3 regions of the Bradyrhizobium sp. BEA-2-5 genome follow, and region 3 is predicted to be linked to each of the others. Evidence: predicted binding sites of a transcription regulator. Region 3 holds the regulator's gene; each other region holds the start of a gene.

Region 1 (9,875 bases), 4.0 Mb from region 3:
AAAATGCTAAGTCCCCACCTAAGGGATGGCACCCGTGCGGTGCCGCTGTGCATGCTTGAGTTGAGTTGATGTCGCGTTTCACGGTCCACGATCTGGCCGCCACCATCGATGCCCGCGCTGCAACGGGCGGTGAGGCGTCCTACACCCGCAAGCTGCTCGACAAGGGCGCGGAGCATTGCGCCAAGAAATTGGGCGAGGAAGCGGTCGAGACCGTGATCGCCGCGGTCGAGAATGACCGCGATCACCTCATCGCGGAAAGTGCCGATCTCGTGTTTCACCTGCTGGTTCTGTTGAAATCCCGCGGCGTGAGGCTGGAGGATGTCGAGGCCGCGCTGGAGAAGCGCACCTCGATGTCGGGACTGGAAGAGAAGGCGTCGCGCAAGCGCGACTAGCGCAAATGATCGAGCGCATCGAGAGGGGCGGCCTCATGGACATCCGGGCACCAGATCAACAGTACAACCCCTACCGCATCTTCACGCGCCAGCAATGGTCGCATCTGCGCGACGATACGCCGATGACGCTGGAGCCGGGTGAATTCGACCGGCTGCGCTCACTGCACGACCGCCTTGATCTCCAGGAAGTCGAGGACATTTATCTTCCGCTGTCGCGCCTGTTGTCGATCTATGTCGACGCCATGCAGCGCCTGTATTACGCAGAGCGCCAGTTCCTCAACATCAGGGATCGCAAGGTCCCCTACATCATCGGCGTCGCAGGCTCGGTTGCGGTCGGGAAATCCACCACGGCACGCGTTCTTCAGGCCCTGCTGGCGCGCTGGTCGCCGCGGCCGAAGGTCGAGCTGATCACCACCGACGGATTCCTCTATCCCAACGCGGTGCTCGAGCGGCACGGCATGATGCAGAAGAAGGGTTTTCCGGAGAGCTACGATCTGCCCCTGCTGCTCAGCTTCCTCTCCGACATCAAGGCCGGCCGCCGCCACGTGCGCGCGCCGATCTATTCGCATCTGACCTACGACATCGTGCCGAACCAGTGGGCCGAGATCGACCAGCCCGACATCCTGATCGTCGAGGGCGTCAACGTGCTGCAAACCGGCAAGCTGCCGCGTGACGGCAAGGCGGTGCCTGTCGTCTCCGACTTCTTCGATTTCTCGGTCTATATCGACGCCGACGAGGCGGCACTGCGGCAATGGTACATCAAGCGCTTCCTGGCGCTGCGCGACACCGCATTCACCAATCCAAAATCCTACTTCAACCGCTACGCGCTGCTGTCGGACGAGGAAGCCACCGCGACCGCGATCGCGATCTGGGAACGCACCAACCTCGCCAATCTCGAGGACAACATCCTGCCGACCCGTCCCCGGGCGACGCTGATCCTGAAGAAGGGCGCCGATCACACGGTGCAGTCGGTCGCGCTGCGCCGGCTGTAAGGTTTGATCCGCCAAAGCTGACCACATCAACGGCGTCGTCCCGGCGTAGGCCGGGACCCATACTCTGCGGCCCCTGCAAAAGGCACGCGGCGAGACGGTCGCTCACCAATTGGCATTCTTGGTTATGGGTCCCGGCCTTCGCCGGGACGACGCGGGGTTAGTGGCTGCTACGCCGCAATGTGCCGCGATGCGGCCAGCCCGGCCAGCGCCTCGTCCAGCTTCTCCCGGTCGAGCGGCTTGATCAGAAATCCGTTCATGCCCGCCTCGAAGCAGGCGTGGCGATCCTCCACCAGCGTGTTGGCGGTAAGCGCCAGGATCGGAGTCCGGCGGACGGATTGCGCGGCTTCATGGGCGCGGATCTGCTTGGTGGTCTCGATGCCGTCGAGCTGCGGCATCTGGATGTCCATCAGCACGAGATCGTAGGGCGTGCCGGCTGAGGTCGCCGACAGCCAGGATTCCATTGCCTGCTCGCCGTTGGTGGTGATGACCACGTTATGGCCGAGCTTGGTCAGCAGCGAGCGCATCAACAATGCGTTGATCTCGTTGTCTTCGGCGACGAGGATCGACAGCCCCTTGTCCGGCAACGCGGATGCGGGCGCAGTGGGTGCGGACCCGGCGGCCGCCTCGATCGCGAGGCTCGGCGCCGCGATTTCCGGCGATGCGGTCAGGCGCGCGGCGAGCGACGACGCGCGCAATGGCTTCACCAGGTAGCCGGTGAACATGGCTGACTCGGAAGCCGAAAGGTCCTGCCGCGTCGCCGGCGTGAACATCACGATGCGATGGGTTGCATGGAGCCGGGCGGCGTCGGCAAATGCCTCCATCGCCGGGGTGCCGAGCGTGTGGTCGATCAGGGCCGCGTGCCAGCTCCGCTCCGGCAGCAGCGCCTCGGCGACGTTGGCATCCGACACGATGCAGGTCCGCGCGCCCCAGCGCTGCAACCGCCGCGAGATCAGCGAGACCTCGATGCTGTGCGGCGCCACCAGCATGATCGACTGTCCCGTCAAGTCGGGCGCGGCGAAGCCGCTGGCCTCGCCGGTATCGGCGGCGACGAGCGGGATCGACACCTCGAAGGTCGAGCCCCTGCCCGGCTCGCTCGTGAGCGTGATCCGGCCGCCCATGCGCTTGACGATGCGTTCGCTGATGGCAAGGCCGAGCCCGGTGCCGCCATAGGTGCGGGCAACGCGCTGGTCGGCCTGCTCGAACTCGCGGAAGATGCGCTGCTGGGCTTCGGCGGCGATGCCGATGCCGGTATCGCGGACCAGGAAGCTGATCTCGTTCGGCCAGATGCCGGGCTCGACGATCAGCGCAACGCCGCCGCCCGCGGTGAACTTGATGGCGTTGCCGGCGAGGTTGAGCAGCACCTGGCGCAGCCGCGCGGCGTCGCCGACCACCTCAAGCGGCAGGCGCTCGTCGACATAGGCGGCGATCTCAAGCGCCTTCGCCTGCGCGCGCGGCGCGAGCAGCTCGGTGATCTCCTCGACCAGGGTCGAGAGCGCGAAGGGACGTTGATCGAGGTCGAGCTTGCCGGCCTCGATCTTGGAATAGTCCAGCAATTCCTCGATCAGCGCCATCAAAGCTTCGCCCGAGGTCTTCACCGCCCTGGCATAGGTCGCCTGCTCCGGCGTCAGCTGCGTATCCATCAGCAATCCGCCCATGCCGATGATGCCGTTGAGCGGGGTGCGGATCTCGTGCGAAGCCATCGCCAGGAAGCGCGACTTGGCGCGGTTGGCGGCATCGGCCTGGTCGCGGGCATCGGACAGCGCGCGTTCGGTCTCGGTGCGGTCGGTGACGTCGCGACCCACGCTCTGCATCTCCGCGGGCGCGCCGGCATCGTTGCGCACGAGGCCCTCACGCCAGGCGATCCAGCGTGGCCCGAGCGGTCCCTCGATCTTCTGGTCGTAGACCCGCGTGCCGTTGGATTCGAGCGCGGTGTCGCCTTGCTCGAGCACCTTCAGCGTGGCGGTGCTGCCGATCAATTCGCTGCGGGGCCTCTGCGCCAGCTCGCAATAGGCATCGTTGGCATAGGTGATGAGCCCGTCGAGGTCGCGCAGCACGATCAGATCGTCCTGCGCCTCGAACAGGGTAGAGGCGCGCTGCTCGGCCTCCTGCAGTTCCCAGTTGCGGTCGGCCATCGCTTCATTGTGCATGGCGATGGTGCGCAGCCGCTTGCGCATCAGCCGCAGGCGGATGCCGAGCGTCACGATCCAGAGGCAGGCGAGCGCGAACAGGAAGCTGACCCCAATCGCGAATGCATTGGGATCGTAGCCGCTCTGTTGCGAGAGCGCGCCCGAAATGAACCCGAAGGCGCTGCCGAACGCGACGGAGAAGATCGTGAACGAGCGGACGATCGTCGCGACCCAGGAATGGCGCCGGAGGAAGCGGCGAAGGCGCAACTTGATCCGGAAGAAACGCCCCATCAATGGTGACCCTGAGACAGCTTGATCTGGCGCTGACGATGCGTCGGCCAGCTTGCAAAGTGCTTGAAGTTGGTGGCCATTTCGCGCTGCCCTCAGAACAAGGTTAGCGGGGGGTTAATTCCGCCATGACCCGGTTCGGGACGCGCGTGTCAGGTGCGGGCGATGCGGCTTCAAGGCGGCGGTGTCCGCCCCGGGCGCTGACGATCAGGGCCGCGGCATCGCGCACAGAGAACGTCTTCGACTGCACGAAGACACGGTAGTCGGACGGACCGTCATCATGCGTCAGATAGATGACGGAGCCGGTTGCCGAGGCATCGCTGGAAATCCCGATCAGCTGCGCCGCCGCGCTGCTCTCGCAGGCGCCGGCCTCGGCATCGTCGATGTCGTCGATCACGGTGAAGTCGGCGGCGTCGGCGCTGTCGGCGATCTGGACCCGGACGGTGGCTTGGCCGGGGTCGTCAGTGAAGCTGACGTGAAGTTGCGCCAGCCAGGGGACCGATGCGATCTGCATCGTGGCGCCGCCCACCTCGATGCAGGGCCGGGGGCCCGGCAGGAATTCGACGCGGGCAAGGACCGCGGCCACGGCAAGGGGGACCACCGAGGTCAAAATCTTCAAACGCAACATGACACAACTCGCTCGACCCAAGCTTGCCGCCGATCGCGGTGCTTATGGTTTGCGGAGCGTAAACAAAACTCGTTACCGCCGCGTTGACGCGGGGCATTGCGGCACGAATCGGGACGGGGCTGCGCTTCGGATCACGCGGCGCGGCGCACATCGTCGGCCAATGCACGGTAGGACAGCGCTTCGGCCAGATGCAGCCGGCCGATCTTGTCCGCGTTGTCGAGGTCCGCCAGCGTGCGCGCCACCCGCAGCACGCGGTGATAGCCGCGCGCGGTGAGGTGCATGTTGTCGGCGGCCTCGCGCAGCAGCTTCTGCCCATGCGCGTCGGGCTGCGCGATGGTCTCGAGCAGCGAGCTCGGCGCCTCGGCATTGGTGCGGACCTTTGGCAGGCCGGCATCCGCATAGCGCGCGAGCTGGATGTCGCGCGCCGCCGCCACGCGTGCGGCGACCTCGGCCGATCCCTCCGCCGCCGGGGGCAGGATCAGGTCCGCCGCGGTCACGGCCGGCACCTCGATGCGCAGATCGATGCGGTCCATGAGGGGACCGGAGATGCGCATCTGGTAGTCGGCGGTGCAGCGGTCGACAGGTGCGCGCTTGCAGGCATAGCCGGGCTCGAACGCATTGCCGCAGCGGCAGGGATTCATCGCCGCGACCAGCATGAAGCGGGCAGGGTAGGTGACGCGGTGATTGGCCCGCGACACCGCGACTTCGCCGTTCTCCAGCGGTTGGCGCAGCGAATCCAGCACGCGCGGATCGAACTCCGGCAGCTCGTCGAGGAACAGCACGCCCTGATGCGCCAGCGAGATCTCGCCGGGCTTGGCGCGCATGCCGCCGCCGGTGAGCGCGGCCATGCTGGCGGAATGATGCGGCGCGCGGAACGGGCGCCGCGCCGTCAGCGCGCCGCCTTCGATCTCGCCGGCGACGGAGGCGATCATCGAGACCTCGAGCAGCTCGCCCGGCGACAGTGGCGGCAGGATCGAGGGCAGGCGCGCCGCCAGCATCGATTTGCCGGCGCCGGGCGCGCCGATCATCAACAGATGATGACCGCCGGCGGCCGCGATCTCCAGCGCGCGCTTGGCGCTTTCCTGGCCCTTGATGTCGCGCAGGTCGAGCGTGGAGGCGGGCGCCTCGTGCACCTTCGGCGAGGGCCGCGACAGCACCTGGGTGCCCTTGAAATGGTTGGCGATCTGGATCAGCGAACTCGCCGCGATGATCTGGATGTCCGGGCTCGCCCAGGCCGCTTCGGAGCCGCAGGCCGCCGGGCAGATCAAGCCTTCCTCGCGCGCATTGGCGCCGATCGCGGCTGGCAAGACACCGGCCACCGGCGCAATCGAGCCGTCGAGGCCGAGCTCGCCGAGAACGGTGAAGCCGGTCAGCGCATCGGGCGGGATCGCGCCGATCGCCGCCATCAGCCCGAGCGCGATCGGCAGGTCGTAATGGCTGCCTTCCTTCGGCAGGTCGGCCGGTGCCAGATTGACGATGATCCGCCGCGCCGGCAGCGCCAGCCCCGAGGCGATCAGCGCCGAGCGCACCCGCTCGCGCGCCTCCGACACCGCCTTGTCCGGCAGGCCGACGATGGCGAAGGCCGGCAGGCCAGGGGCGACCTGCACCTGCACGTCGACCGCGCGGGCCTCGATCCCCTCAAAGGCGACGGTGGAAACCCGCTGAACCATGCTGCCCCTATTCTTCCGCAATCGAAGGTAGCGGAACCGGGCGGCAAGTGCAAGAACATTACAAGAACGTTCGCGGCGCCGAGGGCTGGTCGCCCGGTGCCAATTCACCGCGCGGCGCATTCGCTTCCGGCCGGCGCGGAAGCGTCAGGCGTCGCTCGCGATGACGCGCGCCTCGCGCGATCGAACACAACTCGCGTCGTCGACAACTGCAGGAATCATTTTCAAGAATCATTCCAGCACGACGGGCATCGCGCGCTTATTGTCGCAGCGTGTCGTCGATTTGCTTGCTGTTTCAGTGATCGCACACTGATCGCGCGCGCAGTCTCGATCTATTCCAACTGCCGAGGTCTGTACTCGCGAGCCCCGCGCTGTAGAGCCGGATCACAAATCCATCCAGGCTGACATCAGGGGCGCCTTCGCGTGATCGATCGACTTGCTTCGCATTCCACCCGTCAACATCCAGCGCTGCGAACGATCGGTCTGTGTACCGCTGCCGTCCTTGCCGCAGGTGTCACGACCGAACGCGCCGACGCGCAATCGGAACTGCCGCCGGTGAGCGTGGACGCGCCTCAGCAGCGCTCGATCACTGCGAATGCAAAACCGGTTCGTCGTCCGGTGACCGCACGCGCGAGCCGCGCCAATCGTGTGGCTCGATCCCAGCAGGCGACGCCGCCAGCGGCGGCACGTTCCGGTGCCGGCGCCGGTGAGCGAGCCGGCGGTCCGGTGGTTGGGTTCGTTGCCATGCGTTCGGGCTCGGCGACCAAGACCGACACGCCGCTGATCGAAATCCCGCAATCGATCTCGGTCGTCACGACGGACCAGATCAGGAACCAGGGTGCGGAATCGGTGGGCGCGGCACTGCGCTACACCGCCGGCGTGAGCGGCGACGTCAATGGCGGCTCGGACACCCGATTCGGCGGCCTCCAGATCCGCGGCTTCGACATGACCATGCCGGGCCTCTACGTCGACGGCCTGCGGATTCCGTCCAGCAACTACGTGCATTTCAACGGCCTCGATCCCTATGGTGCCGAGCGCATCGAGGTGCTCAAGGGGCCGTCCTCCGCGATGTATGGCGGCAGCGGCACCGGCGGCATCCTCAACTATGTGACCAAGCTGCCGACTGCGCAGCAATTCGGCGAAGTCTCGATTTCCGGCGGCAGCTTCAACCGCTATCAGGGCCAGTTTGATATGGGCGGCCCCGCCAACAAGGAGGGGACCGTGCTATGGCGCCTGACCGGCGTGGTTCGCGACGGCGAGACCCAGGTCGACTTCAGCAAGGACAATCGCGTCTTCATCGCGCCTGCCGTCACCTTCAAGCCGAACGAGGATACGACCATCACGATCCTCGCCAACTACCAGAAGGAACGCACCGGCTGGGGCCTGCAATTCCTGCCGCCGTCCGGCACCGTCTGGGCCAATAACGGCCGCTACATTCCGAATACGCGCTTCGTCGGCGAGCCCGGCTTCAACCAGTTCGACACCGAACAATCCTCGGTCGGCTACATGCTGTCGCACGACATCAACGACGCGCTGACCTTCCGCCAGAACCTGCGCTATTCGTGGATGCACAACGAGCAGAAGAGCTTCTACGGCACCGGCTATGCATCGGCGGCCGACGAGGCCGCGGGCCTGCTGTCGCGCGGCGGCGCCGGCGGCAGCTCGACGATCGATTCCTTCGCGGTCGACAACCAGCTGCAGGGCAAGTTCGTCACCGGCATGCTGAGCCACACGACGCTGTTCGGCGTCGATTACCGCAACACGTCGTTCCGCGACATGGCCTCGAGCTACAGCACCGGCAAGCTCAACGTCTTCGCGCCGGTCTATACCAACAGCTGGACCAACAACGGACCGTATGACGATACCGGCGTCAAGCAGTCGCAGGTCGGCCTCTATGCGCAGGATCAGATCAAGCTCGGCCGGCTGTCGTTCCAGCTCGGCGGCCGTCAGGACTTCGTGACCACGGACCTCGACAACAATCTCGCGAGGACGTCGACCTCGACCGATGCCTCGGCATTCACCGGTCGCGCTGCCGTGATGTACAATTTCGACAACGGCATCGCGCCCTATTTCAGCTACTCGGAATCGTTCCTGCCGGTGCTGAGCGTCAATGCCGCCGGCGAGCTGCTGAAGCCGGAAAGCGGCGTCCAGTACGAAGTCGGCGTCAAGTACCAGCCGATCGGCATCAATGCGCTGATCACGCTGGCCGCCTTCGACCTGACCCGATCCAACGTCGTCACCTACGCTCCGCCGTTCTATTTCGCGGAGCAGACCGGCGAGGTCAGGTCGCGCGGCGTCGAGCTCGAAGGCACCGCGACGCTTGTCGAGGGCGTCAATATCCGCGGCCTATGCCTATGTCGATGCCGTGGTCACGCAGGATCCGGTCAATGTCGGCAAGGCGCCGGTCACCGTGCCGCTCAATCGCGCCTCGCTGTGGAGCGATTACACCGTTCAGGGCGGCCCGCTCGCCGGCGTCCAGTTCGGGGGCGGCGTCCGCTATGTCGGATCGACGTTCGGTGACGACGCCAACACCTTCAAGGTACCGGCGTCGACGGTCGTCGATGCGCTCGTCGCCTATACCAGGGACAATTATCGCCTTTCGCTCAACGTCACCAACCTCGCCGATACGCGCTACGTGGCAGCCTGCTACGGCAACACCAGCTGCTTCTACGCGGAGGGCCGCAAGGCGATCGCGAAGCTGACCTATCGCTGGTGATCAGCCAAATGACATGCTGAAATGCACATGAGATCCATCTTCGGACGACTGCATCGTTGGGCGGGACTGCTCACGGCCGGGTTCCTGTTCTTCTCCGGCATCACCGGCGCGATCATCTCCTGGGATCACGAGCTCGACGACGTCCTGAACAGGAAGCTGTTCGAGGTGATGAGCTCCGGACCCGCGATCCCGTCGGTCGAGCTCGTCCGGCTGATCGAGCAGCGCGATCATCGCGCCCGCGTCGTCCACATGTTCATGACGGCGGAGAGAGGCGACTCGCTGTGGTTCTTCGTCATGCCGCGGATCGATCCCGCGACCGGCAAGCGTTACCCGCTCGACTACAACCAGGTCTTCCTCGATCCCAACACCGGTGCGGAGCTTGGCCGCCGCTATTGGGGCGCGGTCTGGCCGGTGACGCGGGAGAACTTCGTCTCGTTCCTCTACAAGCTGCACTACACGATGCACATCCCGGAATTCTGGGGCAGCGACCGCTGGGGCATGCGCGTGCTCGGCGTGATCGCCATCGTCTGGACCATCGATTGCTTCGTCGGCTTCTATCTGACGCTGCCCTCGCGGCGGCGTGCAAAGGCGGAACGGGCGTCGGTGATATCAGGCCGGCGCGGCAAGGGTTTCTGGACGCGCTGGGCGCCGGCCTGGACCATCAAGACGTCGGGCAGCGCCTATCGGATCAATTTCGACATCCACCGGGCCTTCAGCCTCTGGACCTGGGGTGTGCTGTTCGTCATCGCCTTCACGGCGTTCTCGCTGAACCTCTATTTCGAGGTGTTCTCGCCGCTGATGAAGATGGTGTCGAACTACACGCCGACGCCCTACGAGCAGCGGCCCTATCGCAATCTCGACGATCCGATCGAGCCAAGAATGACCTACGCGGAGATCGCCACGCGGGCCGCGGCCGACGGCAAGGCGCGCGGATGGACGACCCCGGTCGGCTCGATCAATTACGGCCCGGCCCATGGCGTCTATGCCGCCGCCTTCTTCCACCCCGGCGACGACCACGGCGCAGGCGGCGTCGGCCCGGCGCAACTCTACTACGACAGCGAGGACG
Region 2 (9,875 bases), 3.7 Mb from region 3:
CACCACCATGGTGACGAGGCGGGTGACCAAGAGCACCGCGATGGTGCCGACGAAATATTGCAGCAGCAGCGAATAGCCGTTGCGGATGTTGAGCGCCCAAACCGCCCACAGCGCGAGATCGAGCGCGATGGCCAGCACATGCCAGAGCGCCGCGAGCCGGTTGCGCGCCCGCGCCGCAAACCCGATGCGATCGGCCGGGGCGCGGATGACGTCGGCGACCTGCCGGCGGCACTGCAGGATGATGACGACAACGAACAGATGCACGACCAGCATCACCATGCGCAGCAGCGCGGCGTAACCTGCGCGGTGCAGGCCGAGCAGCAGCGCCACATTGGCAAAGGCGATGCCGGAGACGCCGACGCCGACGATGCGGCGCGCCCAGATCTCGATATAGGCGGCCGTCTCGGCGCGCACCGGGAACAGGCCGAATGGCCCCGCCAGCGCGCGCACCGCGCAGATCAGGACGCGCGAGAACACATAGGCGTTGACGACGGCAAGGATCACGAGCCGCGTGGTCGACTGATCGCCGATCTCGGTGCCGAGCAGCGCGGTGGCGATGCCGCCGAACACGACAACCGGCAGCAATTCGAGCAGCAGGCGGCCGAGCACGAAGGGCAGCCGGACCAGCGACTGCCAGGCCCGCGCCAGGCTGAGCCGGCGCCGCTGCAACTCGGGCGCCGGCGTGACGTCGGCAACCGACGACGGCGGATCGACGCTGGCGAGCGTCTGCACCGGCACGCGCGCGGTCTGCGGCAGCCGCGCTTCCAGGAACGCGACCGGCCGCTTGATCAGGCGGAACACCACCCATTCGGCGGCGAGCGCGCAGCCGAACACCAGCGCCAGCTTCCAGGCGATCTCGATCAGGAGGTTGTAGGCCGCGGGATCGTTCGCGGTCCGCATGATCCAGTAATAGAACGCCGGGAAGTGCGTGAGCGTCCGCGCCACGTCGGTGACCTCGCGCGACATCTCGCCGACCTGTTCCGACACCATCAGCAACAGCTGTGCGCCGAGGCTGTCGGCGGTGAGCGGGATCGGCGAATGCTGCTCGGGCGCAGGCGCCGGCTGCGCCGCCGCCTGCGGCGAGGCATTGGCGATGGCGCGCAGGGTGTTGATGATCTCGCCGCGCTTCTTGTCGTCCTGCAGCGTGTCGAGCGCACGTTTCGCCTGCTCAGGCGTCAGCGCGTCGCCGGTAGCGGGTTGCGGCGGCGCCGGCTTGGCGGCCGGCTGCGCAAGCGCGGGAGAGACGAACAAAGTGAAGACGAGAAGCAGCGCAAGGCGAAGTTTGTGCGACACGAGGGCCTCATAAAATAACTGCGCGACCGCAAACCCTTGGGAGGAATCTGCTCTCGCGCTCGCGCCATGTCGGATACTCCTTTTCGCCCCGATGGTGTGTCGGAAGTTTGCCGCTGTGACGGCCATCTCTTGGCATTTGCCGCAACACAATCGTCACAGGCGTTGAGCCGCGTTTACACTTCCAGTGCGCGTTCCCGGCCGATCGGCCCGCTACACGTCAGGGATGAAGCGGCAGAATCTTTCGCTTGACGCGCGGGAGCCACCGTGATGTTCTTATTTTGTTCTTTTTGTTCCCAATTGCGTTTCGAGGGTTTCATGCACGACGTGTTTAGTGACGACGGTCCGGTGCGGCTCTTCATTCACGACGACGATGAGACCCCGCTGGAATTCGTGCAGAATTTGTTGTGTACGGTGTTCGGGAAATCCGAGCAGGAAGCCATCGCCTCCGCTGCCTTGATCGAGGCCAAGGGCGCCATTCCGTGCGGTCCCTATCCGGGACCGGTGGCACGGGCAATCTTCAACTCGGCGAAGTGGCTGATCCGCTCCAACGGCCAGCCGTTGATGATCACCACCGAGTCCGCCGACGCCAGCCGCCCGTGCGATCTCTGCGAAGCCCCGAGGGCCGTGATGGAGATTCTGATCTCCGGTACGACTGCGTCGCTGTGCAGCGACTGCCTGCTCGCTGCACGCCGCAGCTCGGAAGAATTGCCGGGCGAGACGTTTCGGTCCGCTTACGTTGCGCTCGACTGGCATTTCGCCGGCGTGCCACGCAACCTGATCGTGACACGGGCGCGACAGTTTCCGGGCCACATGCGCGCCGACGTTCAGGTCGCGATCGACAAGCTGTTCACCGATCCGATCCACTTCTTCGGCATCCATGAAGAATATCGCTACGAGACGCTGGACTTCGCGGCGCTGATGAAGGCTGGCCGGAATGCACCGGCGATCGCGCCGCCGCAATATCGCGACGTCGATATCGGCGAGGCCGAGCCGGTGAAATGCCTCGCCAATGGACTATGGCTGTGCCGAACCGGCGAACTGCGCTACGCCGTGCTGCTGACGTTCCATCGCGAATATAATCACGAGCCGTCGCTGCGAATCGAGCTTGCGTTGCCCGCCGGGGCGACCGGCAATGCTTTCGTGCAGCGCACTTTCGCCGAACTAGAAGCCGCCGTACATGCGGCGCGATCCTATCGCGGCAAGATCCTGTCACTGGAGGATGGCGCCAATTATCGCGGACGTTCGCGTGGCTTGACCGTGCATCGCCTGCCGACGGTCGCTCGCGATGACGTGATCCTGCCGGACCGGACGCTGCGGCTGCTCGATCGCAACGTGCTCGGCTTTGTCGAAAGCCGCGATCTGCTGCGCGAGCTCGGCCAGTCGACCCGCAAGGGCATCCTGCTCTACGGCCCGCCCGGCACCGGCAAGACCCACACCATTCGCTATCTCGCCACCAACCTGCCGGATCACACCACGCTGATCATCACCGCCGAGCAGGTCGGGCTGCTCGGCGCCTATATGAACCTCGCGCGGCTGCTGCAGCCCACCATGGTCGTGATCGAGGACGTCGATCTGATCGCACGCGACCGCGAGGACATGGGCGGACCGTGCGAGGAATCACTGCTCAACAAGCTGCTCAACGAGATGGACGGCCTGAAGGAGGATTGCGACATCCTGTTCGTGCTGACCTCCAACCGTCCCGAAGAGTTGGAGAGCGCGCTGGCCGGCCGGCCCGGCCGCATCGACCAGGCGATCGAGGTGCCGCTGCCCGACGAGACCGGGCGCGGCAAGCTGATCCGGCTCTACGGCAAGGGCCTGCCGCTGGAGCAGCCCGTCATCGACGACGCCGTGCGACGCACCGAAGGCGTCAGCGCAGCCTTCATCAAGGAGCTGATGCGCCGTCTCGCCCAGGCCAGCATCGTCAGGGACGGTGGCCGCGAGGTCACCTCCTCCGACGTCGACGGCGCGGTGAACGAAATGCTGTTCGACGGCGGCCGGCTCAACGCCAAGCTGCTCGGCGGCGCGCAGGGGATGAGTGCCGGGTGATCGCCGATCAACCCGCAAGAGCAGCCGGCAGCAGCAACTCCCGCTCGCCAGCAACAACGCGGGCAAGCTCTTCCGACACGCGCGCGAGCACGCGGTCCCAGGCCTGCGGCTTGTCCTGGCGGAACAGTCGCATGGTCGGATACCACGGCGTGTCGGAGCGGTCGCGCAGCCAGCGCCAGTCGAGCGCATAGGGACACAACATCCAGACCGGGCGGCCAAGCGCGCCGGCGAGATGCGCCACCGAGGTGTCGACGGCGATGACGAGATCGAGCGCGCAGCAGGCTGCCGCGGTGTCGGCGAAATCGCCGAGCGTCGGCGCGAGGTCGATGATACCTGCGCCGAGGCCCCGCAGCACCGGATCATCGTCCGGCCGCGGCTCCTTCTGCAGGCTGTAGATCTGCACGCCTGATGTGACCAGCCGCGGCAGCACGGCGTCCGCCGGCAGCGAGCGCTGGCGGTCGCCGTTGTGCCTGGGATTGCCGGCCCAGACCACGCCGACCTTCAGCGCGGTCACGCCGGCGAGCGCCTCGCGCCAGCGCGCGAGCTTGCCGGCATCTGCCCGCAGATAAGATGTCGCTGCGGGAATGGTCTCGACGGTGGTGCGGAAGATCCGCGGCAAGCTCAGCAGCGGCAGTTGCAGATCGAACGGCGGCAGCGGCTCGCCGCGCGCGAACACCGCGACATCGGGCAGCATCGGCCGCAGCAGCGCGACCAGCGCCGGCTGCACCTGCAGAATGATCCGGCCGCCTCTGCCCGCCAGCATCGGCACGTAGCGGACGAAATTGATGGCGTCGCCGAGTCCATATTCGGCAAACAGCAGCAGCGTGCGTCCGGCAAGCGGCTCGCCCTGCCATTCCGGCTCGTCGAACACGGGATCGCCGTCGCTGAGCATCTTGGTCTTGCGGCGCCACCGATACTCCTCAAAGCCCTCCTCGAACTCGCCGTTCATCAGCAGGAAATGCGCGTGATTGTAGTGCGCCAGCGGCTGCTCGGGATCGAGCGCAATCGCCCGGCGCGAGGCCACCAGCGCCGCATCGATCTCGCCGGCATTGCGCAGCGCGACCGCGAGGTTGGCGTGGCCCTTGGCATAGAGCGGCTCGAGCTCGATGGCGCGCCGATGCGCGGCGACCGCGGCCTCGACCAGGTTCTGCGCCTCGAAGATGATCCCGAGATTGGTGTGCGCGGCGGCGTAGTCCGGCTTCATCGCCAGCGCGAGCTCGGCGCAGGCGATGGCGTCGTCGACCTGTCCGAGCTCGAACAGGCAGGCGCCGAGATTGTTGAGGATGACGTGATCGGACGGGTCGCGCGCCGAGACCTGGCGATAGATGCGGACAGCCTCCTCGCGCTCGCCCGCCTCGTGCAGCACCATCGCCAGCAGGCGCTGCGGCGCGATGTTGCCGGGATCGAGCGCGATCGCGCGGCGGTAGTGCAGGATTGCGTCCTCCAGAAAGCCCTGGCGATAGAGCGCCGCGCCAAGGCCGCAATGCAGCCCGACATTGTCGGGATCCGCGGCAAGTCCGCGGCGATAGGCCGTGGCGGCCGCCTCGTGCCTCTTCTGATCGGTCAGCACATTGCCGAGGTTGAGCCAAACGCCGCGGTAGACCGGATCGCGCGCGATCACCTCGCGATAGGCCTGTTCCGCCTCGACCGGCCGCTGCTGCCCGGCCAGCGCGACGGCGAGGTTGAATCGCGCCCGCGTCAGGCCGCCATCGAGCGCGATCGCGCGGCGGAACGCGGCCTCGGCCTCGTCGAAACGCGACAGATCGCACAATGCGACGCCGAGCTTGATGCGCAGGCCGGCGTCCTGCGGCCGCAGCGTCGCGCCGCGCTCGAACGCCGCCGCCGCGCCTTCGTGCTCGCCCTTCACGGCGAGCGCATCGCCGAGCGTGGCGAAGGCCGGCGCATGATCCGGATCGAGATTGAACACCCGGTTGAGCAGCAGCGCGCCTTCCGCAGCACGATCGGTCACGAAGGCGATGACGGCGGACAGATGCAGCGTCGGAACATGGTCGGGATGGGCGGTGAGGATGTCGCCGCACAGCGTGCCGGCCTCCGCCGCGCGGCCCGCGCAGTAATGCGCCACCGCATCCCGCAACATCCGATCCACCGCCACGCTGCCCACGATACCGCCCCTGCCAAAGTCCCCGATGCGGATTAAACGGGCGGCGGCGAGAAATCCGGCACGCGAAGTTCCGATTGAACGATCATGATCCGGGTCCGCGCCCCGACCTCTTCTCCTTCCCCCTGAAAGGGGGAAGGTCGGGATAGGGGTCCGGCCACGTGCACCGGTGCCCGCCGATAGAGCTGATCCCCACCCGCTTTGCTCTGGCGAGCAAAGCGACCTCCCCTTTTCAAGGGGAGGCGACCACGAGCAATGATGCGCCCGCCATCGCCGCTCTTGACGTTTGCCGCATCATGTAACATATGCGGTTACATGATCCGCGATAGCCGCCTGTCCAGCGTCCTGCATGGCCTGCTCCACATGATCGGGGCCGGCGAGCCGGTGACGTCGGAGCAACTTGCACGGGCGATGGCCACCAACCCGGTGGTGGTGCGCCGTGTGATGGCGGGGCTGCGCGAGCAGGGTCTGGTGCATTCGGAGAAGGGCCATGGCGGCGGCTGGACCCTGGCGCGCGATCCCGCCGCCATCACGCTCGCGAACATCTACCGCGCGGTCGGCGCGCCGACGATCGTTGCGATGGGCCATCGCTCGGAAAATCCCGGCTGCCTGGTCGAACAGGCCGTCAACGACGCGCTCGGAGACACGTTTCGCGAGGTCGAGGCGCTGTTCCTGAAGCGGCTCGGCGCGGTGACGCTCGAAGCGCTCGCGAGGGATTTCAAGCGCCGGCTCGCCAAACACAAGCAAAGTCTCGAGGACCAGATTCATGCAGTCAAGTGAGCAGGCGAAACCTCTGCCGTACAACGATCCCGCGCATTGGGACAAAATGGTCGCCGCCTATGAGGCACAGTCGCAGCCGTTCACGACATTGTTCGCCGACGCTGCGGTCGCAACGCTTCCGATCGACCCGTCATCCAGGGTGATCGACGTCGCCACCGGCACGGGCGCCGCGGCGCTGGCCGCCGCCCGCACCGGAGCCGAGGTCACCGCGATCGATTTCTCCGCCGGCATGGTGGCGCGGGTCCGGGCGCATGGTGTGGCGAATATCGAGGCGCGACAGATGGACGGCCAGGCGCTCGATCTGCCGGATGCCGCGTTCGACGCGGCAGTGTCGGTGTTCGGCGTGATGCTGTTTCCGGACTGGCGCGCCGGCCTCTGCGAGATGGCGCGTGTGACGCGACCGGGCGGATCGGCGGCGATTGCGGTCTGGAAAAGCGCCGATGGCGCCGCCGTGCATCTCTTGCTCTCGCAGATCATCCGGCGGCTCTATCCCGACAAGGTCACGCCGATGCCGTGCACGGGCCTCGCCGAGCTCGCCGACCCCGGCCGCCTCGCCGCTGCGCTCATCGCCGCCGGCTTCTCCGATCCGGCGATTGCCGAGATCACCCACGACTTCAAACTCAATGTCGCCAATCCCGCCGACGTCGACAAATTGTTCGAGTTCATGCCGCATTGGAGCGGGCTCGATGCAGACCAGAGCGCCGCAGTCGCGCGCGCCTTCCGTGCCGAGATCGAGCGCAGGCGGGTCGGCGACAGCTTCGCGATTCCGTCGACCGCGCTGATCGCGACGGCCCGGCGGGCTTGACCGAAACAGCCGCGATCCGGCCATGCGAGGTCATGGCCGCCTAGCGCTTGTCGTCCTCCGGCTTTTCTTCATCATCGCTCGGCGGCTGCAGGCCGGGACTGTTGGCCCAGCGATCGAGCTCCTCGATGACCCGCCGGTGGCTCGGCCGTAGCGGCTCTACACCACCGGGCTCTTGTGACAATTTTCGGGGCAGCTTGACCTGATCTGGCATGGTGAGGCTCCAGAGCTGGGGGCTGTACGCAGTGGCATTCGCAGCGATTGCTACGCGCGCGACTTGAGGAGATCGCGGATCTCGGTGAGCAGCTCCTGATCCTTGGTCGGCTTCGGCGGCTCGGCCGGCGCCGCGGGCGCTTCGCGCTTGAGCTGGTTCATGAGGCGGACCACGATGAACAGCACGAAGGCGACGATCAGGAAGTTGAGCGTCAGGGTCAGGAAGTTGCCCCAGGCCAGCACCGCTCCCTGCTTCTTGGCATCGGCCAGGTTGGTCGCTGTCACCGACTTCGACAGCGCGGTGAAATAATTGGAGAAGTCGAGCCCGCCGCTGACCGCACCGATGATCGGCATGATGATATCGGCCACCATCGACGAGACGATGGCGCCGAACGCCGCGCCGATGATGACGCCGACCGCGAGATCGACGACGTTGCCCTTCATGGCGAATTCCCTGAATTCCTTCAGCATGTGATCTCCTGTTTTCCAAATCAATGCGGTGGCACGGCGCGGCGACTGGATCGCCGGCCGCTCCAAAGGGGCGAAGGATTATTTGCGATCGGCCGGCTTCGCGGGTGCCGCGACCGGCTGCGCAGGCGCGGCCTGCTGCCATGGCGCCGGCAGGATGACCCGGGCCGGCGGCGGGTTCTGCGCGGCGCGCTGCACATTCGCATTTTCCGGCCGCGGTTCGTCGCCGGAATTATCCGCGTGGGCGATGGCGACATGGATGCCGAGCGCCAGCGCGACGAATCCGAGTGCCGCGCCGACCAATGCGGCGGACCGCACCGCACCAGCGCGCGGCCTGTTCAGGATGGCAGGATGAGATGAGGTCATCGCAACTGCTCCTCACGCAATACACATCGTTCGGAGCCGCGCGGGCGCGAGCGCCGCGCGGCTCGAGGCGGCTCGTCAGGTCTTGATGTCGTCCGGCAGCTTGCCGCCATTGGCGGCGAGCTTGGCCATCACCTGCTGATGCAGCCAGACATTCATCGTGGCGGTGTTGCTGGTGTCGCCGGCGTAGTGCAGCTCCTTCGCGAGCTCCTTGCGCGCCGCAAGGCTGCTGTCGAGACCGAGCGCCTTCATCAGGTCGACGATCGAGCTGCGCCAGTCGAGCTTCTCGCCGGTCGCCGCAGCGGCCTTGTCGACGATCCCGGCGACGTCGACGGTTTGTGCCGCCGCCGTGCCGGGCGCGGCGGATGCAGAAGTCGACGCCGATGGCGCTGCGCCGGGCGCGGCCGTCGTCGTGCTCTCAGCGGTTTTGGCCTGGGCGCCGTGGCCGAAGATTGCACCCATGATGCTTCCAAAAATGCTCATGATCTCTCGCTCCGTGCGCCCGAGACACCGCTCGTCCCGTGGCTTTTTCCAGTGACGGGGCGGACGATAGGCAGGCCATTGGCCGAGCGGAAGATGACCATCGTCACTATCGGAGTGTGGGACGGCGTGGTGCTGTCGGCGAGGAAAGCGTGCGGCTTTCTGCGGCCGCGCGAGAGCCTTTCATCGTACGCCCCACGTGCGATGAAGTCAGCCGTCCCGGCCCGATTCGCCAGCCCCGAGAAGTCGGGACGGCTGACACAGACATGCGTTCGGTATCGCGGGCTAGCGCTCAGGATCACCTCGCCCCGCGTGCGGGGAGAGGTCGCAACGCATCGTTAGATGCGTTGCGGGTGAGGGGGAGTCTCCGCAAACGCCGCTATCACCGCATTTGTGGAGACGGCCCCTCACCCCAACCCTCTGCCCGTAAGAACGGGGAGAGGGGGTGCAGCGTCATCGCGATCGCTATTCGAGCTAGAGCTGGCGGCGGCGGATGGTCTGGGCGAGTTCGACAAAGCTCTCGGCAATGCCGACGCCGGTCTTGGCGCTGACCGACTTGACGCTCGACTTCGCAAGCCCGGCAATCGCGCCCGCGCTGCCCGCGGCTTCCGGCAGGTCGATCTTGTTCAGCAGCGCCCGGTAGGGCCGGCCGGGGAAGCGCTCCTCGAAGCCGCGCACCAATTCGACCATGCGGGTCACCGTCTGCGGCCGCGTGACATCGGACACGATGATGGCGGCGGATGCGCCGGTGACATAGACCGTGTCGAAGATCTGCGTGCCGAAATCGCCGTCGGTGTCCCACAGCACGAGGCGCATCGGATCGCCGCCATCCGCCGGCGCCACGTCGTGGCTCAGGATCTCGACGCCCAGCGTCGATTTGTACTGGCCCTCGAACCGGTTGTAGATCAGCCGATAGAGGATCGACGTCTTGCCGACCCCCATATCGCCGAGCAGCATGACTTTCGCGGTGAGCATCAGCGGGCCACTTCGCCTCGATAGACCGTCTCGAACGCCACGCGGCGGTTGCCCCCGACGGTGGCGTCGAGCCGGTCGGTGATCGGCATCGTCGCCGCGCGGGAAACCAAAATCAGCCGTGACGGATCGACCCCCAGCGCGGTCAGCCTGCGCTGGACCTGCTCGGCCCGCTTGCGCGCCAGCGTCCGGTTGGTGCCTTCCGTGCCGCTCTGATCGGCATAGCCGACGATGCGCAGCCTGAGATCGTTGTTCGCCATTAGTCCGGCGAGCTCGCGCAGCTGCTGCTCGGCCTGGTCATTGTCGAGGAACTCGTCGGCATTGTTGACGAAGAAGATC
Region 3 (9,875 bases):
CGTCAGTCCCGCAGGGGCAGCCCCACCTGCCGACGAATTTTCCTCGGCGGCTGCCAAATGGGATGCCGCCATCAACAACGCAGACTTCGATGCCCTGTTACCGTTGTATGCCGCTGACGCCAGATTGATGCCGCCTGGTGCGCAGCCAGTCACCGGCCCTTTGGCAATCCGTAATTTCTTTGCCGGGCGGGGAAGAAGCGTCAGAGATCACAAGGTTGAGCTGCTCGATGTGTTGCCCATGGGAAACTACGCCTACACCACCTCGCATTTCACGGCCACGCTAGTAGTAAATGAGAAGGCGGCGCCAATTTCTGGCAGCACCGTGAGACTGCTTGAACGCCAACCCGACGGGCAGTGGAAGATAAAGTCTCATATCTTCGTCAAGGAATAAATTCGCGGGTGCCACAGCCACACGGTCAGCCACCCCGCAAGCCTGACGGGCCGCAAGTGACGGATGGTCATGCACCTTATTGGCCCTCAGCCGAAGACGGCATTGATCATCGGGACATCGGTTCATTGGGTAAGCCGGACGTCCCTCGGTTTGGTCGCCATTGCCGTGGCTGTCGCCAGATGTTCGATCTCGCCCAACGCTGGGCCCGCGATCAACCCTTGCGAGCCCGCCGGGGATTGGATAGCCTTCTGCTCGCGATGAGCTTCGCAGGCTCATTCGCCCCTCGCGCGACTGGCGAGCTTACGTGGAATTGACCACGGTGAAGCGCGAAGGGTTCCAACGCCGTTCGCCTGGGCAACCCGTTCAGCTGATGATCCAGCGTCTTGGGGAGCCCGGACCATGCCGTCATTCCGCAATGAACTCCATCTCAACGATTTGGAAGTTGCCCTTGCGCTCGAGGGCGAAGAGCGCCGCCAGCAAGACGGCGTCGAGCTGATTCCGTCGGAGAACTACACCTATCCCGAGGTTCTCGAGCTACTGGGATCGGTGTTCACCAACAAGTATTCCGAGGGCTATCCGGGACGCCGCTATTACGGCGGCCAGGAATTTACCGACCAGATAGAGAACCTTGCCCGACAGCGCGCTTGCGCGCTGTTCCGCGCCGAGCATGCCAACGTTCAGCCTCTGTCCGGATCGCCAATGAACCAGGCCGTGTATCTCGGCCTGCTGCAGCCCGGCGATACGATCTTGGCGATGGACCTGTCACACGGCGGCCATCTCACCCATGGCGCACCGGTGTCGCATATGGGGCGGCTCTTCAACTTCGCCCGCTACAAGACGCAGCCGTCAAACGGCGGCGCCATCGATTTCGATGAGCTCCGCGCCATGGCCCGGAACGTCCGCCCGAAGCTGGTGCTGTGCGGCTACAGCTCTTATCCGCGCGATCTGGATTATGCGTCCTTCAAGAGCATCGCCGATGAGGTGGGTGCACTGACCATGGCCGACGTCAGCCATTACGGCGGCCTGATCGCCGGCAACGCCTTGCGTAATCCGCTCGATGCGGGTTTCGACGTGATGACGACGACATCGCACAAGACGCTTCGCGGGCCGCGTGGCGGCATCGTTCTTTGTCGCCGGGAGTTCGCCGGCAAGATCGACGCGTCGGTATTCCCGGGATTGCAGGGAGGTCCGCACATGAACGTTGTGGCCGGAACCGCGGTCACGCTGAAGAAGGCTTCGACGTCCGATTTTCACGCCTATGCAAGGCTGGTCATGCGCAACGCGAAGGTCCTGGCCGAAGCGTTGATGGAACGCGGCATGACGTTGATCACCGGCGGAACCGACAATCACATGATGGTCGTGGATACCGTGGCCAGCGTCGGCGTGGACGGCAGCGCGGCCGAGAACATCCTCGACGCCGTCGGGATCACCGCAAACAAGCAGATCATTCCCGACGATCCGCGTCCGCCGCTCAAGCCGAGCGGCGTTCGCCTCGGAACGCCGGCGGCGACCACGCGCGGCATGGGCGAGCCCGAAATGCGCCTGATCGCCGAACTCATTGCGGAGTCCCTCCGGTCGAAGGGAGATGCATCGGTCGTCAAGCGATTGAGGTCGAACAGCGTCGAGATGTGCCGCGCTTTCCCCGTTCCGGGGATCGCGCCGCCCTCATAGGCGGCCGACCCGCGTTCCGTTCGTCGCGTCACTCGGCAGGTCGTGAAGGTTCCCCGGGGGAAGGACCGGAACGGAAATCGATGCTGTTCGTTGGACCGCATGATCTCGAAGACGGAGCGTCCAACGCCGTGACCCGGAAAACCTTGCAAGCACGCTCGGAACAGGCGCTCGTCGTCATCATTCTCAGCACCGGTGCGCTGATCGGTTACCTCGGCCTGGCGCTGTCCAGGATGTGAGAGCTACGCCCCCGGCAGGCACCAAGCCGCCGGCAGGCATCAAGCCGCCGGCGGGCATCCAGGCATCAAGTCGCTTGGTGGCTTGAAAACTTGCGCGCGTGCCCCGACGTGGCAAGCCTCCACAGCAAAAATAGAGGATGCAACGAAGAGCAAAGCTCGGACAAATCATGTCGCGAGAATGCGGATGTTTGACGCACAAGCGACAACACACTCGCCGTCGTCCCGGCGAAGGCCGGGACCCATTACCCCAAATCTCAATTGTTGCGCGACGCTGGGGCCACGATCCTGTTCCTGATCCAATGCGGTGGTTATTGGTCCCGGCCCCCGTGCGCAATTGCGCACTAGGTGTTTAGTCCCGGCATTTTCTGGAGCGGGTTGAGTTTGAATCGCTCTGGCTGGGAAGTCCAGCATTTGCAGATGTATTCGTAAGGTGTGAGGCCCTTCAGGGTCTTCAACCGCCGAGCGTAGTTGTAGGCGTTGATGAAGTCGGCAAGGTGAGCTTCGAGCTGATCGTGTCGATCGTAATGGCAGCGTTGGACGGTCGCTTCCTTGATCGTGCGGTTCATGCGCTCGACCTGGCCATTGGTTCAGGGATGCTTGATCTTAGTCAGCCGATGCTCGATGCCATTCTCTTGGCAGCGCATATCAAACATATGCGTCACGTATCTTGCCGTCGGGCCGTCTGCGTAGCGCGGCGGGAAGGTGAACTGGATCCCATTGTCGGTGAGAACCGTGTGGATCTTGTAGGGGACAGCCGCGATTAGAGCTTTGAGGAAGGCCGCGGCGGAGGTCCTTCCCGTCTTGCTGACCAATTGCACGAAGGCGAATTTACTGGTGCGATCGATCGCGACGTAGAGGTAGAGCTTGCCTTCAGCGGTCTGGAGCTCAGCGATGTCGATGTGGAAATAGCCGATCGGATAAGCCTTGAACTTTTTCTTCGAAGGCTTGCTGCCTTCGACCTCCGGCAATCGGCTGATGCCGTGGCGCTGGAGGCAGCGATGCAGAGATGATCGCGTCAGATGCGGGATGGTCGGCTGGAGCGCATAGAGGCAATCGTCAAGCGGCAGTAGCGTATGCCGTCGGAAAGCGACGATGACTGCCTCCTCCTCGATGGAAAGGGTAGTCGACTTGGCTTCCTTTGGGCCAGTCGGAAGATCAGCGACGGTGTCGCGCTGCTTCCACTTCGCGACAGTCTTCTGGTTGATCCCGTAGCGCTTGGCGAGCGCTCTCAGGCTCTCTTGACTATTTTGTATTGCTCGACGGACCGCCTCCGTCGTGGTGGCGCAGCCGTGTAAAACTTGTCCCATAGCGCATCCTTCGAATCGTGCGATAAGAATGCACCATCAAAGCCTGGGACAAAACACCTAGGCCGGGACGACGGCGGTGGATATGGCGCGAGCTGGAGTTCTTTCTTCCTTTTGGAAGGGTAGCAAATCACGCCTTCCACTTCGCCGCGGCCTCTCGGCTCAATCACAACCGTCACTGGAATACTGGATCGCCCGCTTGCGTGCGGGTGATGACACCCGCGCGTGCAGGGACGACGGCGCGCTTAACGCCCGTCGCACACCTGCCGCACAAATCGAGGAGATTGCCGCCCGCCCGCAATTCTCGTACACGGTTTCACGCAATGACCGCGCAATTCACTCCCAACTCCGTCGACGTGCTGCTGTTCGATATCGGCCGCGTCGTGCTCGACATCAACTTTGAAAAGGTGATGGCGCGCTGGGCGCAGCATGCCGGCTGCGCGCCCGCCGAGCTCGCTACGCGCTTTGTCGTCGACGACAGCTTCAAGCATCACGAGATCGGCCGGATCGACGACGCGGCATTCTTCGAGAATCTGCGCCTGACGCTCGGCATCAACATCACGGACGCCCAGTTCCTCGAAGGCTGGAATGCGATCTTCACCGGCGAGATGCGGGGCATCGCCCCGCTGCTCGCGGCGGCCGCCAAACGGATGCCGCTTTACGCCTTCTCCAACACCAATCCGGCCCATGTCGCGCATTTCTCGGTCACCCATGCCGAGCTGCTCAGCCATTTCCGCAACGTCTTCCTGTCGTCGAGCATCGGCTTTCGTAAACCCGACGCCGAGGCCTATGATCATGTGGTAAAAGCCATCGGCGTGCCGGCGTCGCGGATCCTGTTTTTCGACGACCTGGCCGCCAATATCGAAGGTGCACGGGCGCGTGGCCTTCATGCTATCCACGTGACATCGACGGATGACGTGGCGAGGGCTTTGACCGCACTTGGTATTGAACATTAGGAATTGAGGAGCTCTGAGCGTGGCCCTGATGCCGGTTGCCGATGCCCTGTCCGCCGTCCTCGCCGGCGCCGAACCGCTGCCGGAGGAGATGGTCGCGCTCGATGAGGCCTACCATCGCGTGCTTGCGCGCGACGTCGCGGCGCGGCGCACGCAGCCACCGCAGGCCATGTCGGCGATGGACGGCTATGCCGTGCGCGCCGCCGATGCGGCCGATCTAAAGGCCCGGCTCAAGGTGATCGGCGAAGTCGCCGCCGGCCGGCCGTTCGAGCGGACGGTCGGCGCCGGCGAGGCGGTGCGGATCTTCACCGGTGGCGTGATCCCGAGCGGTGCCGACGCCGTGATCATCCAGGAAGACACCGCCGTCGACGGCGACCACATCACGATCTCGGAGGCCGCCAGCGTCGGGCGGCACATCCGCCCGGCCGGGGTCGACTTCCGTGAGGGCGAGGTGCTGCTCGCCGGCGGCAGCCGCTTGTCCGACCGCGCGCTGTCGCTGGCGGCCGCCATGAACTATCCGGAACTGGCGGTGCGCCGCCGCCCGAAGGTCGCGGTGCTGGCGACCGGCGACGAGCTGGTGATGCCGGGCTCGCTGCCCGGTCCCGGCCAGATCGTCTATTCCAACGGCTACGCGCTGCGGGCGCTGGCGCGCGCCGAAGGCGCCGAGACCGTCGACCTCGGCGTTGCCGCCGACACGGTGGAGGCGACCACGGCCGGCATCCGCCGGGCACGCGAGGCCGGCGCCGACATCCTGATCACGACGGGTGGTGCCTCGGTCGGCGACCACGATCTGGTCCAGCAGGCGCTCAAGGACGAAGGCATCTCGATGGCGTTCTGGAAGATCGCGATTCGGCCCGGCAAGCCGATGATGCACGGACGGCTCGGCGCAATGCGCGTGATCGGCCTGCCCGGCAATCCCGTGTCGTCCTACGTGTGCGCCTTCCTGTTCATGGTGCCTTTGATTCGCGCCCTGTCGGGCCGTTCAGTGATTCATCATCGCCGCGAGCGCGCCGTGCTGGGCCGCGATCTCGGTGCCAACGACCAGCGCGAGGACTATCTGCGTGCGCGCCTCGAAGCGCGCGAGGACGGCACGCTGATCGCAACCCCGGTGACGCAGCAGGACTCGTCGCTGCTCGGGAATCTCGCTGCGGCACGGGCACTTCTCGTGCGTCCGCCGTTTGCGGCGGCTGCCGTCAAAGGCAGCGAATGCGAGATCCTGACACTGCCCGAATAGGGTTTTCGAGCCCCGCCGATTGTGCGTTGCCCGACACGTTCACCGTAAATTAAGCAGTTGCGGAACACATATCGAACATATAGTGTCCGTTCATGATTTGTTTCGAGTACTGGTGTCTACAATCGGGAAGCCGCGTGGAAGCAGGTGCATTGAGCACACGCTCCTGAGGTCAGGCCCGGCCTGCAGGCCCCACCAGAAGAGTCTCGGAATTGAACGACATCAACCGGGGGATTTTGGTCGAGATGTTGACGCGCAAACAATACGAGCTTCTGCGATTCATCAGCGAACGTCTGAAGGAAAGCGGCGTGCCGCCGTCCTTCGACGAGATGAAGGATGCGCTCGACCTGCGCTCGAAGTCAGGCATCCACCGCCTGATCACTGCGCTCGAGGAGCGCGGCTTCATCCGCCGCCTGCCCAACCGCGCCCGCGCCATCGAGGTGATCAAGCTGCCCGAGCTGCAGGCCGCCGCCGGCAGTCGCCGCGGCTTCACGCCGAGCGTCATCGAGGGCACTCTCGGCCGGCGCGCCAGCACGCCGCCGATTGCCGAGGACGACGGCAAGCGTCCCGTCGCGGTGCCCGTGATGGGCCGCATCGCGGCCGGCACGCCGATCGAGGCGCTGCAGACCCGCAGCCACACCATCAGCGTGCCGCCCGACATGCTCGGCTCGGGCGAGCACTACGCGCTCGAAGTGCGCGGCGATTCGATGGTCGAGGCCGGCATCCTCGACGGCGACATGGCGCTGATCCAGCGCAACGAGAGCGCCGACACCGGCGACATCGTGGTGGCGCTGATCGACGACGAGGAAGCCACGCTCAAGCGCTTCCGCCGCCGCGGGGCCTCTATCGCGCTCGAGCCCGCCAATGCCGCCTATGAGGTTCGCATTCTTCCGCCGAACCGCGTGAAGATTCAGGGCAAGCTGATCGGGCTTTACCGCAAGTACTGAATTGCAAATACTTGCGGCGGCCGGGAACGAGCAACACGTCGGATCGTTCCTTGCATGATAGTGTAGCGTACGGCCTGCCCGATGCGCTCCGATACCTCTCGCGCAGCGTCGCGTGTTTGTGATCGGAGCGATCTCGGACCAGTCGTACAATCGCCCAGAAACGAGCAGACGCTCGTTCGCTATCGTCCACTCTGGTAGAGGCCCTAATGCCTCAAGGAGAGGCACGGGTCGCTACCTCGAAATGAGGAGCCATCCGATGTGTGACTATAGTCTGCACGCCGTGGCATCGCGCCCCGCCATTGTCGGAGAGACGCTGATCACGACGACGTTCCGCGGCACGTCGACCCGCGGCTTTGCTTCGGAGAACGATCCCACTGTCGCGGTCTGCATGCTGCCGGGCACCGAGCTCGCTTTCGCCGAGAACGTTCGCTACGACAGCCGCTGGATCTGGACCAAGACGCTGAACTATCGCGTCGGCGTGTTCAACGAAGTCGAGCCCGACGTGCCCGATCGGCATCATGACGCGGTCGAATTCCCCGACGGCAGCCATGTGCTGGTGACCCAGCTGGTCGAGGGACAGCGCGTCAGCGTGCTGCAATTGCCGGCACTGCATCCGCCGGTCGAGCAGAAGCCGAAGGTTGCGGAGCGGCGGCCCTCCGCATTCGCAACGCTGTTTTTGGGTTGAGCGCATCTTCGCCGCGGAATGAGCTGTTCGGCGGCGGATGACCTAAGCAATTTCGGGCGACCCCGGACTCCCGCTTCCGGGGCGCAGAAGGAGATTTGCGTCGGCCGGCGCCTTGGCGCATCATCGGGCACGGAGGACGTGCGCGGTGGTCGATAAGGTCACATGGCAAAAGGCTGGACGCGTCACGCAACCGGGCCGCTACCTGTTCCGGTTCGGTTGGCTGACGGTAACGGCCGACGACCTGAAAGTCTGGGAGCAATTTCCCGAGGCTTCCTTTACTCTCGTCAAGAAGCCTGACGCCCCCGACTCCGACGAATATCATCTCGGCCTGTTCGAGCTGCCGAGCGCCCCCTCGCCAGACCACAGCTAATCATCGCCCTGCAGATCGGTCTCGGCCGGCGTCGCATCCACCGCAGGCCGCGGCGCGGCGGCGGGCGCGCGCAGCGTCGTCTCGCTCTCGCCGTCGCCGGGAACCGCTGGCGACCACGGCCGGTCGATCCCGCCGGGCTTGACTGCATCGACGGCGTAGCCGTCCCTGATCCGTCGCAGCACCAGCGCGCCGTGGCGGCGCAGCCGCTCGGCATCGATCACCGATGCCGCGCAGCCCTGCGGCGCCGGCCGCGCCGTCACGATCAGGGCTGCGCGCTCGCAGTCGTCCGCCAGCGCCTCCGGCCGGGTCGCCAGCGCGACGAAGGCGCCGCCGGGTCCCTGGGTCACGCAGCCGCCGGCATCGCAGGAGACGCCCTCGCCGAGCGACGCATCGGTGGCGGTGCGCGCGTCGGCGTCCGCCGCCAGCCACTCCCTGACCAGGAACGCATCCTTGGCGCTGTGTATCAGATGTAGCCGTCCGTCACCGCCGCGCACCGCGACGTTGCGGCCGTCGCCCGACACCAGCACGTCCGGCTGCGGCACCCTGAGCGCCCAGACCGAGGCCACCAGCAGCAGCACCGCGCCTGACCAGCGCAGCGGCGTGCGCAGCAGCCCGAGCAGGATGATGCCGGCACTCGCCGCGATCAGCGGCCCGATGCCGAACGCCGCCATGCGGCCGACCGCGCCCGGAAGTGCGGCGACCCATTGCGTCACCAGGATCATCCAGTCGATGCCAAGACCCATGATCGCCCAGAACAGTCCGTCGAAGCCGAACGGCATGGCGACGAGCCCGAGCAGGCCGGCCGGCATCACGACCGCCGAGACGACAGGCATCGCCGCGAGGTTGGCGAGCAGCCCGTAGGGCGTCACGCGATGGAAATGGAACGCGGCATAGGGCGTGGTCGCAAGCCCCGCGATCAACGAGGCCAGGAACAGCATCGCGATCTCGCGACCGCCCCATAGCGCGATCCGCGCCGTTGCGGAATGATCGGGCGATGCTAGCAGGTTCGGCATGCCGATCTGCACCAGCGCCACCAGCCCGAGCGTTGCCGCAAACGACATTTGAAAACTCGGATGAACCAGCGCCTCGGGCGCGACGGCGAGCACGATCAGCGCGGCCACCGCCAGCGTCCGGAACGTGATGGCGCGGCGATCGACCATCACGGCGAGCAGCACCACGGCGGTCATGAAGAACGACCGTTGCGTCGCGACCTCCGCGCCCGACAGCAACAGATAGAACGCCGCGGCGACCAGCGCGGCCGCCGCGGCCCATTTCTTGATCGGATGCGCCGCCGCCAGCCCCGGAATCAGCGCCAGCAGCGCGCGCACCGCGAAGAACACGACGCCGGCGACGACCGCCATGTGATAGCCGGAGATCGACAGCACATGGCCGAGCCCCGAGACGAACATCGCGTCATTGACGGGCGCGGTGATCGCGTCGCGCCGCCCTGTGAGCAGCGCGGTCGCAATCGCGCGATTGTCGCCTTCGAGCGTCGTGCGAATCCGCGCGTCGATGGCGTCGCGCAGGCCCTGCATGAAGGCGGCGTAGCGCAGCGCAAAGCCGCCGGCCGCCGGCGGCTCCCTGGTCTTGATCGCGCCCATCACGAAGCCGGAGGCGCCGATGCCCTGGAAATAGAGGTCACGGCCGAAATCATAGGAGCCCGGGCGCTGCGGCCCGAGCGGCGGCAACAGCCGCGCCTTCAACTCAACGAAGCTGCCGACATCGGGCGCGGTGCCCTTCCTCACCGAGAGCCGGACCCGATCCAGCTTCGTCATGTCGCGCGGGCTCTCCATCGAAACCACGCGCAGCACGAAACGATCGGTCTTCTCGCGGATGTCGCGCGTCTCGACGAAGCCGGTCAGCGCCACCGAGAACATCGGCCGCGCCAGTACCGTGTGAGCCACGCGCGCCGTCTTCCAGGTCGCCGTCGCAAAACCCGCGGCCACCGCGGCAAGCAGCGCGATGACGGGAAACACGCTGCGCCGCCGCAGCAGCAGCGCCAGCAGGCAGAGCAGGATTGCGACGGTGGCCGCGACCGACAGCACCGGCTCGTGCTCGGCCGCGAAATAGAACGCGATGCCGGAGCC

The links. Region 3 encodes LexA, which represses DNA repair genes until DNA is damaged. Its sites were predicted from a motif close to TGTTCNNNNTGTGTTCNG; they were not measured.
Region 1: RX327_RS00915 (YifB family Mg chelatase-like AAA ATPase) is a predicted target of LexA. The motif match lies at 6,148-6,165, and genes of this name have one in related genera.
Region 2: RX327_RS03915 (ATP-dependent Clp protease adaptor ClpS) is a predicted target of LexA. The motif match lies at 1,562-1,579, and genes of this name have one in related genera.

What each region holds. Positions count from the first base shown of each region.
Region 1 covers NZ_CP136629.1:195,394-205,268, reverse strand. Annotated here, with positions in the region: gene RX327_RS00935 (phosphoribosyl-ATP diphosphatase) at 69-392, shown strand; gene coaA (type I pantothenate kinase) at 428-1,384, shown strand; gene RX327_RS00925 (PAS domain-containing hybrid sensor histidine kinase/response regulator) at 1,552-3,801, opposite strand; gene RX327_RS00920 (hypothetical protein) at 3,905-4,426, opposite strand; gene RX327_RS00915 (YifB family Mg chelatase-like AAA ATPase) at 4,558-6,096, opposite strand; partial or broken gene RX327_RS00910 (TonB-dependent siderophore receptor) at 6,820-8,809, shown strand; gene fsrB (siderophore utilization protein FsrB) at 8,837-9,875, shown strand, end outside.
Region 2 covers NZ_CP136629.1:846,478-856,352, reverse strand. Annotated here, with positions in the region: gene RX327_RS03920 (mechanosensitive ion channel domain-containing protein) at 1-1,293, opposite strand, end outside; gene RX327_RS03915 (ATP-dependent Clp protease adaptor ClpS) at 1,609-3,339, shown strand; gene RX327_RS03910 (tetratricopeptide repeat protein) at 3,347-5,437, opposite strand; gene RX327_RS03905 (Rrf2 family transcriptional regulator) at 5,774-6,238, shown strand; gene RX327_RS03900 (class I SAM-dependent methyltransferase) at 6,225-7,043, shown strand; gene RX327_RS03895 (hypothetical protein) at 7,084-7,254, opposite strand; gene mscL (large conductance mechanosensitive channel protein MscL) at 7,305-7,724, opposite strand; gene RX327_RS03885 (hypothetical protein) at 7,803-8,087, opposite strand; gene RX327_RS03880 (DUF3597 domain-containing protein) at 8,163-8,567, opposite strand; gene RX327_RS03875 (Rab family GTPase) at 9,039-9,539, opposite strand; gene RX327_RS03870 (OmpA family protein) at 9,539-9,875, opposite strand, start outside.
Region 3 covers NZ_CP136629.1:4,571,746-4,581,620, forward strand. Annotated here, with positions in the region: gene RX327_RS21360 (YybH family protein) at 1-391, shown strand, start outside; ZMP/ZTP riboswitch at 669-754, shown strand; gene glyA (serine hydroxymethyltransferase) at 791-2,062, shown strand; gene RX327_RS21370 (hypothetical protein) at 2,143-2,298, shown strand; partial or broken gene RX327_RS21375 (IS481 family transposase) at 2,640-3,605, opposite strand; gene RX327_RS21380 (HAD family hydrolase) at 3,926-4,558, shown strand; gene glp (gephyrin-like molybdotransferase Glp) at 4,578-5,789, shown strand; gene lexA (transcriptional repressor LexA) at 6,032-6,733, shown strand; gene RX327_RS21395 (hypothetical protein) at 6,990-7,418, shown strand; gene RX327_RS21400 (hypothetical protein) at 7,564-7,788, shown strand; gene RX327_RS21405 (ComEC/Rec2 family competence protein) at 7,785-9,875, opposite strand, start outside.